DNA from 2 places in the Streptomyces sp. KR55 genome. Region 2 is predicted to be linked to the other one. Evidence: riboswitches for the same ligand, from Rfam matches in the RefSeq annotation. Region 2 holds a riboswitch; the other holds the start of a gene.

The links. Region 2 has a riboswitch for glycine ahead of gcvT (glycine cleavage system aminomethyltransferase GcvT). Riboswitches for the same ligand answer to the same signal wherever they lie in the genome.
Region 1: it holds a riboswitch for glycine, as region 2 does, so the genes downstream of both, gcvP (aminomethyl-transferring glycine dehydrogenase) here and gcvT (glycine cleavage system aminomethyltransferase GcvT) in region 2, are expected to answer to the same signal.

What each region holds. Positions count from the first base shown of each region.
Region 1 is NZ_JBQQCE010000186.1:26-5,607, forward strand. Features, by position in the region: partial or broken gene ACTWQJ_RS25755 (DinB/UmuC family translesion DNA polymerase) at 1-849, shown strand, start outside; gene ACTWQJ_RS25760 (PRC-barrel domain-containing protein) at 771-1,142, opposite strand; glycine riboswitch at 1,256-1,351, shown strand; gene gcvP (aminomethyl-transferring glycine dehydrogenase) at 1,528-4,413, shown strand; gene ACTWQJ_RS25770 (ABC transporter ATP-binding protein) at 4,650-5,582, opposite strand, start outside.
Region 2 is NZ_JBQQCE010000149.1:2,475-8,056, reverse strand. Features, by position in the region: gene glyA (serine hydroxymethyltransferase) at 1-112, opposite strand, end outside; gene gcvH (glycine cleavage system protein GcvH) at 127-504, opposite strand; gene gcvT (glycine cleavage system aminomethyltransferase GcvT) at 645-1,763, opposite strand; glycine riboswitch at 1,798-1,906, opposite strand; glycine riboswitch at 1,907-2,006, opposite strand; gene ACTWQJ_RS22290 (AAA family ATPase) at 2,252-2,920, shown strand; gene ACTWQJ_RS22285 (enhanced serine sensitivity protein SseB) at 2,989-3,795, shown strand; gene ACTWQJ_RS22280 (enhanced serine sensitivity protein SseB C-terminal domain-containing protein) at 3,973-4,770, shown strand; gene ACTWQJ_RS22275 (ABC transporter permease) at 5,112-5,582, shown strand, end outside.

The DNA.
Region 1 (5,582 bases), on a different contig from region 2:
GAGGCGGGCGAGGATGAGCTCGTACGACTTCTGGGAAAGGCGCACGGGCACGCGCTGTACGCCATGGCGCTGGCCCGCGACGACCGGCCGGTGGTCGCCGAGCGGGAGACGAAGTCGGTGTCGGTCGAGGACACCTATGACATGGACATCCATGACCGGGTCCGGGTGGGGCTGGAGGTGCAGCGACTCGCGGACCGGTGTGTGCGGCGGCTGCGCGGCGCAGGTCTGTCGGGGCGGACGATCGTGCTGAAGGTGCGGCGGTACGACTTCTCCACGCTGACCCGGTCCGAGACGCTGCGCGGGCCCACGGACGATCCGGCGGTGGTGCGCGAGGCCGCGGCCCGGCTGCTGGACTCCGTGGACACCACGGGCGGCGTACGGCTGCTCGGAGTGGGGGTCAGCGGGCTCGCCGACTACACGCAGGAGGATCTGTTCGCGCAGGCCGCGGGGGAGCGGGCGGAGGGGCCGGCGGAGGACGTGGTGGACGAGCCCGTGCAGGGTGCGGCCGTGCCGGTCGAGCGGCGATGGCCCGCGGGGCACGACGTACGGCACGCCGAGTACGGGCACGGGTGGGTGCAGGGGAGCGGGCTGGGGAGGGTGACCGTGCGGTTCGAGACGCCCGCCTCGGAGACCGGGCGGGTGCGGACGTTCCGGATCGACGATCCCGCGCTGGAGCCGGCGGATCCGCTGCCATTGGTGGCGCGAAGACCCGGGGAGCGGGTGGCTTCGGGTACGGAGGGGGGATCGTCGGTCGGGGGTGAGCCCTGCGGTCAGGAATCGTCCGTGCCTGCCAGTTTGCCGAAGTCGTGGTCCGGGAGCCGGGGCGGAGGTGCCACGTCGAGGCCGTAGTGGTGGTAGAGCTGGAGTTCCTGCTCCGGGGAGAGATGACGGCCCACGCCGAAGTCGGGGGCGTCCTTGATCAGGGCGCGGTCGAAGGGGACGTGCAGGCTGCCCTCGATCAGCTCGCTGGGCTCGAGCGGCACGAAGGCGTCCCTGCTGAACAGGCCGGTGCGTATCGCGGCCCACTCCGGGACGCCGGTTGCGTCGTCGAGGTAGATCTCGTCGATCGTGCCGATCTTGTTGCCGTTGCGGTCGAAGGCCTTGCGGCCGATCAGGTTGCGCGGATCGATGTCGGTCTGCACGGGCCCTCCACTTGCTCGCAACTCATCCGTAAGCACTACGAAAGAGCACATTGGGGCACGCGGCCACTCGAACGCCGGGCGTTGACCTCGCTGGTAGTCTGGCAAACGGCTGCTGACCCCGTGCGGGAGAGTCCTCCGGACACCATCGGAGGCGCCGAAGGAGCAAATCCTCCCCGGAATCTCTCAGGCCCACGTACCGCACGGACGAGGTCACTCTGGAAAGCAGAGCGGGTGTCGACGGCTTCCGCTCTCACCGACGGTGCAAGCCGGGCGTCCTCGGACGGTCCGGTGAAGCTCTCAGGTTGAGATGACAGAGGGGGAGGCCGCCGGGGTACCCGCGCCGTGGTGCCCCTCGAAGGTCGCGTCAGACCAGGAGGCCTCCGCAATGACCGCCCATCGCATTCCGCTCTCCGAGCTCGAACAGGGCACGCCCTTCGAGCAGCGCCACATCGGGCCCGACCAGGAGGCGCGGGCCAAGATGCTCGCGCAGGTCGGCTACGGCTCGCTCGACGAGCTCACCGCCGCCGCGGTACCGGATGTGATCAAGAACGCCGACGCCCTGGACCTGCCGGGTGCGCGGACCGAGGCCGAGGTGCTGGCCGAGCTGCGCTCGCTCGCCGACCGCAACCAGGTCCTCCACTCCATGATCGGGCTCGGCTACTACGGGACGTTCACCCCACCTGTCATCCTGCGCAACGTGATGGAGAACCCGGCCTGGTACACCGCCTACACGCCGTACCAGCCGGAGATCTCGCAGGGGCGGCTCGAAGCGCTGCTGAACTTCCAGACCGTGGTCGCCGACCTCACGGGGCTGCCGACCTCGGGCGCCTCGCTGCTCGACGAGGGCACGGCGGCGGCGGAGGCCATGGCCCTGTCCCGGCGCATGGGCAAGAACAAGAAGGGCCTCTTCCTGGTCGACGCGGACGCGTTCCCGCAGACCATCGCGGTGATCGAGACCCGCGCCGAGCCGACCGGCGTCGAGGTCGTCGTCGCCGACCTCAGTGACGGCATCCCGGCCGAGATCGCCGAGCGTGAGATCAACGGCGTGCTCATCCAGTACCCGGGCGCTTCCGGGGCCGTACGCGACATCAAGCCGGTCATCGACCAGGCGCACGAGCTGGGCGCACTGGTCACCGTCGCAGCCGACCTGCTGGCGCTGACGCTGCTGAAGTCGCCGGGCGAGCTCGGCGCGGACATCGCCGTCGGTACGACCCAGCGGTTCGGCGTGCCGATGGGCTTCGGCGGGCCGCACGCCGGATACATGGCCGTGCAGGAGAAGTTCGCCCGCAGCCTGCCCGGCCGCCTCGTGGGCGTCTCGGTCGACGCCGACGGGAACAAGGCCTACCGGCTCGCACTGCAGACGCGTGAGCAGCACATCCGCCGGGAGAAGGCGACCAGCAACATCTGTACCGCCCAGGTGCTGCTCGCCGTCATGGCCGGGATGTACGCCGTCCACCACGGGCCCGAGGGCCTGAAGGGCATCGCGAGGCGCACCCACCGATACGCCGCCATCCTCGCCGCGGGGCTGCGCGACGGCGGCGTCGAGACCGTCCACGGCGCCTACTTCGACACGCTCACCGCAAGGGTGCCGGGCCGGGCGGCCGATGTCGTCGCGGCCGCGCGAGACCGCGGCGTGAACCTGCACCTCGTGGACGCCGACCACGTCTCGATCGCCTGCGACGAGACCACGAAGCGGGCCCAACTGAGCGCCGTGTGGGCCGCGTTCGGGGTCGACGGCGACGTCGACGCCCTGGACGCCGGCACCGAGAACGCGCTGCCGGCCGCGCTGCTGCGCACCGACGACTACCTGACCCACCCCGTCTTCCACCAGCACCGCTCCGAGACCGCGATGCTGCGCTACCTGCGCCGGCTCGCCGACCGCGACTACGCGCTGGACCGCGGCATGATCCCGCTGGGCTCCTGCACCATGAAGCTCAACGCGACCACCGAGATGGAGCCGGTCACCTGGCCCGAGTTCGGGCAGCTGCACCCCTTCGCACCCGCCGAGCAGGCGCAGGGCTACCTCACCCTCATCCGTGAGCTGGAGGAACGTCTCGCCGAGGTCACCGGCTACGACAAGGTGTCGCTGCAGCCCAATGCCGGCTCGCAGGGCGAGCTGGCCGGTCTGCTCGCGGTGCGCGGGTACCACCGGGCTAACGGCGACGAGCAGCGGACCGTGTGCCTCATCCCGTCCTCCGCGCACGGAACGAACGCCGCCAGCGCCGTGATGGCCGGGATGAAGGTCGTCGTCGTGAAGACCGCCGAGGACGGTGAGATCGACGTCGAGGATCTGCGGGCCAAGATCGAGCAGTACCGCGACGAACTGGCGGTGCTGATGATCACGTACCCCTCCACGCACGGGGTCTTCGAGGAGCACGTCTCCGAGATCTGCGCGCAGGTGCACGAGGCCGGCGGGCAGGTGTACGTCGACGGCGCCAACCTCAACGCCCTGGTCGGGCTGGCCAAGCCGGGGCACTTCGGCGGTGACGTCTCGCACCTCAACCTGCACAAGACGTTCTGCATCCCGCACGGCGGAGGCGGTCCGGGCGTCGGCCCGGTGGCCGTACGGTCGCACCTGGCGCCGTATCTGCCGAACCACCCGCTCCAGCCGGAGGCCGGTCCGGAGACCGGTGTGGGCCCGATCTCGGCCGCGCCGTGGGGGTCCGCGGGCATTCTGCCGATCTCGTGGGCGTACGTCCGGCTCATGGGCGGTGAGGGGCTCAAGCGGGCCACGCAGGTGGCGGTCCTGAGCGCCAACTACATCGCCAAGCGGCTCGAACCGCACTACCCGGTGCTCTACACCGGCCCCGGCGGGCTGGTCGCGCACGAGTGCATCATCGATCTGCGACCGCTGACCAAGGCGACCGGCGTGAGCGTCGACGACATCGCCAAGCGGCTGATCGACTACGGTTTCCACGCGCCGACGATGTCCTTCCCGGTGGCCGGGACGCTGATGATCGAGCCGACCGAGTCCGAGGACCTGACTGAACTCGACCGGTTCTGCGAGGCGATGATCGCGATCCGGGCGGAGATCGAGAAGGTCGGCTCGGGTGAGTGGCCGGCCGACGACAACCCGCTGCGGAACGCCCCGCACACGGCCGCCGCGCTCGGCGGTGAGTGGGAGCACGCCTACAGCCGTACGGAGGCCGTCTTCCCGGACGGTGTCTCGGCTGCGGACAAGTACTGGCCGCCGGTGCGCCGTATCGACCAGGCCTTCGGCGACCGGAACCTGGTCTGCTCCTGCCCGCCGCTGGACGCGTACGAGGACTGACCGAGTACGCAGGTGCGGGCCCCGCCGTTCGATGCCAGGGCCTGTCCGGCGGATCAGGTCGCAGGAAATCGGCGGCGCCCTTAAGCGCAGGGGAGCGGGCCGATGGGGGTGCCCCCGCGCGAGCGAAGTCGAGCGTGGGGGAGTCGACAACCGACGACAACGCCGCAGATGGGCGTGCCAGACCCCGCGTCTGCGACAGGATCCGCCGGACAGGCCCTTGGGGCCCGCACCTCGTTTCAGGCCGGGTAGGCGTGCGTCTGGGCGGCCTTGACCGTGGCCCAGACCGGGGCGCCGGGGTGCAGGTCGAGCTCGGCGGCCGCGACCGTGGTGAGGTCGGCGGTGAGGGGGAGCTCGCCGGTGAGGGCGGCGCGGATCTGGTCGCCGTGGGTCTCCAGGCCGGTGACCTCGCAGCGCCAGAGGTTGCGGGCGCTGGCACCGGTGGGGCGGTCCCGGAAGAGGGTGACGGCGCCGGGCGGGAAGGCCACGAAGACCGGGCCCGTGAGGTCCTCGGTGGTGGTGATGGCGGGGCCGGCATCCAGGTGGACGGTGTGGCCCGTGGCTCTGCCCTTGTAGAGGTTCAGGCCGACGAGTTGGGCCACGTAGTCCGTGCGGGGGCGGCGGGCGATGTCGGCGGGCGTGCCCTCCTGGACGATCCGGCCGTGCTCGACGACCACGAGCCGGTCGGCCAGGACCATGGCGTCCAGCGGATCGTGCGTGACCAGTACCGCCACGGCCTCGAAGTCGGCGAGATGGCGCCGTAGTTGGGCACGCACCTCCAAGCGGGTGCGTGCGTCCAGGGCGGCGAGGGGCTCGTCGAGGAGCAGCAGCCGGGGGTGCGTGGCCAGGGCGCGGGCGAGGGCGACGCGCTGGGCCTGGCCGCCGGAGAGGCGGCGGGGTTTGGCGCCGGCGTGGTCGGCGAGGCCCATGCGGTCCAGCCACGCGGCGGCCTGCGCGCGGGCCTCCGCCTTGGTCGCGCCGTGGCAGCGAGGTCCGAAGGCCACATTGTCCAGGGCCGTCAGATGAGGGAAGAGCAGATAGTCCTGGAAAACGACGCCGACCGGCCGGGATTCGGGCGGCGTACGGTCCAACTCGGTGCCGTCCAGCCGGAGATGGCCGGCCGTGAGCGGGGCGAGGCCGGCCAGGGCGCGCAGGGCGGTCGTCTTTCCGGC
Region 2 (5,582 bases):
AGTTCTCGGAGGCGATCATCTCGAGGGTGGACTGCTGACGGTGCAGCTCGGCGTCGACGGCGGCGGCCACCGCCGGGTCGAGCTCGTGCAGCGGGGTGTTCAGTACGGACATACGGCTACGACTCCTCAGCCGGCGGTGTGGGCGGCGTACTCGTCGGCGGAGAGCAGGTCGGCCGGCTCCTCAGCGACGCGCACCTTGAACAGCCAGCCGCCCTCGAAGGGGGCGGAGTTCACCAGGGACGGGTCGTTCACCACGTCCTCGTTGATCTCGGTGACCTCGCCGGAGACCGGGGAGTACAGGTCGCTGACCGACTTGGTCGACTCCAGCTCGCCGCAGGTCTCGCCCGCGGCCACCGTGGAGCCCACCTCGGGGAGCTGGGCGTAGACGACATCGCCGAGCGCGTTGGCCGCGAACTCGGTGATGCCGACCGTCGCGACGCCGTCCTCGACGGCCGACAGCCACTCGTGCTCCTTGCTGTAGCGCAGCTGCTGGGGGTTGCTCATGGCCTGAATTCTCCTGTACGCGGGGGAGTGCTGGTGAATGGGGGACTGCTGGAATTGCGGGTGAGCAGGGAATATGTGCCGAGCGTCACGCTGACGTGGGGCTCGGTGGCTCCTTCTGGCGCTTCTTGCTTCTGGCGCTTCTATTTCTGGCGCTTGTAGAAGGGCAGCGCCACGACCTCGTACGGCTCGTGGCTGCCCCGGATGTCCACGCCGACCCCGGGCGTACCTGGTGCCGAGTGCGCGGCGTCGACGTACGCCATCGCGATCGGCCTGCCCAGTGTGGGGGAGGGGGCACCGGAGGTGATCTCACCGATCACGGCTCCGCCGGCGACCACGGCGTACCCGGCGCGCGGCACCCGGCGGCCCTCGGCGACCAGGCCGACCAGGAGGCGCGGCGGCTCGGAAGCGGCACGCTCGGCGGCCTCGGCGAGGGCCTCGCGCCCCACGAAGTCGCCCTCCTTGTCGAACTTCACGACCCGGCCGAGCCCGGCGTCGAAGGGCGTCAGCGAGGTCGACAGCTCGTGCCCGTACAGCGGCATGCCCGCCTCCAGGCGCAGCGTGTCCCGGCAGGACAGCCCGCACGGGACCAGGCCGACGCCCTGGCCGGCCTCGGTCAGCGCCTGCCACAGCGCGACGGCGTGCTCCGGCTGCACGAACAGCTCGAAGCCGTCCTCGCCGGTGTAGCCGGTGCGCGCGATCAGCGCGGGGACGCCGGCGACGGTGCCGGGCAGGCCGGCGTAGTACTTCAGGCCGTCGAGGTCGGCGTCGGTGAGCGACTTCAGGATGCCGGGGGACTCCGGACCCTGGACGGCGATCAGCGCGTACGCGTCCCGGTCGTCGCGGACGCCGGCGTCGAACCCGCCGGCCCGCTCGGTCAGCGCGTCGAGCACCACCTGGGCGTTCGAGGCGTTCGCCACGATCATGTACTCGGTCTCGGCGAGCCGGTAGACGATCAGATCGTCCAGAATGCCGCCGTCCGCCCGGCAGATCATGGTGTAGCGGGCGCGGCCGACCTTGACGCCGCCGATGTTCCCGACCAGCGCGTAGTCCAACAGGGCGGCGGCCTGCGGTCCGGTCACGGTGATCTCGCCCATGTGGGAGAGGTCGAAGAGCCCGGCCCGGTTACGCACGGCGAGGTGTTCGTCGCGCTCGGAGCCGTAGCGCAGGGGCATGTCCCAGCCGGCGAAGTCGGTCATCGTCGCGCCGAGCGAGCGATGCAGGGCATCGAGCGCGGTGCGGCGGAGTGCGGTACTGCTCATCGGTCGGTCTCCAAGGGCATGACGGGAAGGTCGTTCCTCCCCATCTGTCATCGGAACCTGAGAGGTTCGCCATGACCACTTGCTGGTCCTGGCTTGCACCTTGGGTGGGGCCACTGCACGCAGGGCCCGCTTTTCAGATGTGCCTCGCCCGCGCGGTAACGGGGCCTGAGAGATTCAAGGGAGGGACTTGCTCCTTCGGCGCCCCGACGGCAGTGCTGCCGGGGACTCTCCCGCGCGGATTCAAGCGGCCGGTATGCAGTTGGCGCGGCCATCATTGCATGCATCGGCCGGGTGCGGCAGGGTCACCTTGCCGGGCCTTTACCGGGCCCGCGAACAGCGGCCGCACAGATTCCGCACAGCGAGGCGGGGCATGCTGTAGCAGCGCTGTTGCAGGAAGGGGACGGAAACAGGAGACACCGAGCATTACCTTCTCTTTACACTCGACGGGGATGGGAACTCGTGAACCGCCCCAGGGGAGGACGATCACGGTGAACAGGACCACGGCGTACGCCACCACCTCGGGCCTCGCGCTGCCCAAGCAGCCGACCGCCCCGGCCAGGGAGGCGTGCGCTCCGCTGCCGTCACCCGTCGTCCGCGACCTGCGCGAGCGGGAGGGCCGCAGCCCGCACGCGCTGCTCTTCGGTCCCCGCGACCTCGTCGTGGTCACGGGCCTGCCCGGCAGCGGCAAGTCGACCCTGATGCGCAGGGCGGTGCGCGGACTGCGCATCGACTCCCAGGACACCCGCGACCGCTGGGACGGCCGCATGCCCGCCTGGCTGCCGTACGCGGTCTACCGGCCCCTCGTCCGCCTCGCCCACTACGCCGGACTGCGCCGCACCCTGCGCACCGGCGAGCCAGTCGTCGTGCACGACTGCGGTACACAGGCCTGGGTGCGCGCCTGGCTGGCCCGCGAGGCCCGCCGCCGCGGCGGCACCCTGCACATGCTGCTGCTCGACGTCACCCCCGAGCAGGCCCTGGCCGGCCAGCGCGAGCGCGGCCGCGGGGTCTCGCGGTACGCGTTCCTGCGCCACCGCCGGGCCGCCGGCCGCCTGGTGCGCCGCACGGAACGCGGTGACCTGCCGCACGGCTGCGGCGGCGCGGTCCTCCTCGACCGGGAGGCGGCGGACGCACTGCGCCGCATCGGCTTCGTGGGCTGAGGAGACCCGCCCCGTGAGGGGCGTTAGCCTTTCAGCCGCAGTAGAGGTACGGAGCAGGCGGTAGGCAGATGGACGACTTCCCGGCGGACTTCCCCCCGGACCTTTCCGGGGGTTTCCCGGCGCAGGCACACCCCCATCCGCACGGCGGATGGCCCGGCAACGAGCTGGAGGAGGTGCTGTCGGCCTCCCTCGGTGTGCCCTCGGCCGGCGGCCGGATCGTCGAGGTGCTGGGCCGCAGCTTCGTGTGGGTGCCGCTGCCGAACGGCGGCGGCCCGCACAGCGGCCCGCTCGACCTGCCCACGCTGGACATCGAGGGCCAGGCCTACGTGCCGGTCTTCAGCTCCGAGGAACAGTTCCGGCAGGTCGTCGGCTCCCACATGTCGTACACCGTGGCCCCGGCCGTGGAGTTCGCCCGCGGCCTGCCCCCGCAGGCGGGCATCGTCGTCAACCCGGGCGGCGTGGTCGGCATCCCGCTGCCGCCGCCCGCCGTGGCCGAACTGTGCCGGGCCGGGCGCACCCCGCTCGACGGGCTCACGAGCGGCGGCCGCGTCCGCCTCTTCGAACCCGACTGGCAGGACGACCCGGTCGACTTCCTCGCGGCGGCGTCTGCGGAGTTCGAGGGCATCGGCGTGGTCCTGACGGCCCGTCGCTGCCTGGCGGCGATCGAAACGGCGGACCCGGTGATGTTCGTAGGAGTCGAACTCTCCCAGTGGGAGGGCGATCTACGGGCAGCCCCCTTGGACGCCCTGGGCCGGGCACTGGGCAAGGTCCCCGTGAAGTGGCCGGTCAACCTGGTCCTCATGGACGTGGCGCAGGACCCGGTGGTCACCTGGCTGCGCGAGCGGGTACGCCCCTTCTACCAACGGGACTTCTGAACGCCCGTCAGACCAGCGCCCTCAGGGGCGCTGGTCTGTGTCCGATATGCGGCTCTGCAGTGTGGGCGCGACAAGCCACAACGAAAGCCGCACCCGCCGAACGGCAACCAGCCCCAAGCTCTTGGGCGCATAAGCTGGTTTCATACTCTGGGCGAACTCAGTGAAGGGGCGGTACAAGTGAGCGCCAGCGGCATCGCGGCCGGCCAGGTCGAGCACATGCTGCGCCAGGTGACGCCGGGGCGTTACGACGCCTACGAGGCACTGCTGCGCGCCCTCGCGACCCCGTCCTCCGGCCAGATCTGGATGCTGCTCTGGCACGGCCAGGCCGGCTCCCCGGACGCCCAGTACGGAAACATGGAGGTCGAGGGTTACGGCTACGCCCCGTGCGTCACCTCCGCCCAGGAGCTGTCGGCCAGCGGCTGGAACCGTTCCTACGAGGTCGTCGACGGAGTCGACGTCGCCCGCACCCTCTACCCCGACCACTACGGCCTCTGGCTGAACCCGCACGCCCCCGGCGGCGGCGTCGGCATCCCCTGGCTCGACCTGCGCCGGATCGCCACCGGACTGGACCGACAGCCGGCGGGTCCGCTGCGGCTGTCCGAACCCGGCATCCAGATCCCGCAGTTCTATGCCCTTTTGTCGCAGAACGCCCACCGCACCCCAGCCGTCCGCTCGTTGCGCCGCGCCTGGGTGCAGCCCGCGCTCGGGGCGCCGTATCTCGCCATCGGGCTGGATGTATACGACACCTCGCCGCCCGCTGTCGACTCGGTGCGCACGATGATGCAGCAGTCCATCGGCGCGGTCCCGGACGGGCTGCCGGTGTCGACCGTCGCGATGTCCGACGAGTACGACCCGGTGGCGATGTGGCTGCGCGCCAACGCCCGCCCCTTCTACGACCGTGAGGCACACGCCGCCGCCCCGGCCCAGGCGCCGGCGGCCGGGTACGGCTTTCCGCCGGCCCAGGGACGGTACTGACCGGAACCAGCCCCTGCTGCTCCTGCGGTCCGTACCAGGGCTTCTTCTTCGCGCGTAGACAAGGGCAGAAAGGAGCCCCTTGTCCCAATCGCTCCACTTGATCCCCGTCCGACCCCCGTTAACCACTGTCCGGATAACGGAAACCCCAGGACAGCATCACGGTTACGCATCCATTCACCGTCAAGTCTGGCAACAGATCGCCAAAGCGTTGAAGACTCCCGCTCCAGGGGTGTTCTTCCGCGTCTTCGTCCGGAGGGCGCCCCTGTGTACGACGGACTGATCACGCCGCTACAGCGGCAAGTGCGGGCCGGTTACCGCCGGTTGAGAGGGGTCCCTGCCAGATGACGGCACCATTGCACGAGCCGACCGCGGAAGCGGCCCCGAGTGCGGCCGAGGAAGCGGCGCTGGTCAGCGGCGACGCGAAGGCCGTACAGGGCCGGTCCTTGGGGCGGATCGCCTGGGAGCGCCTCAAACGCGACAAACTGGCCCTCACGGGCGGCATCGTGGTGCTTCTCCTCATCCTGGTCGCCGTGCTGGCACCGGTCATCACCGGACTGGTTGGGCAGGACCCCGAGGCCCACCACGAGGACCTGATCGACCCGCTCTTCGGCACCCCCATCGGCTCTTTCGGCGGCATCAGCGGCGAGCACCTGCTCGGCGTCGAACCGGTCAGCGGCCGCGACATCTTCGCCCGGATCGTCTACGGCGCCCAGATCTCGCTGCTCGTCGGCTTCCTGTCCGCCGTTGTCGCCGTCGTCCTCGGCACCGTGCTGGGCATCCTCGCCGGCTTCTTCGGCGGCTGGGTCGACTCC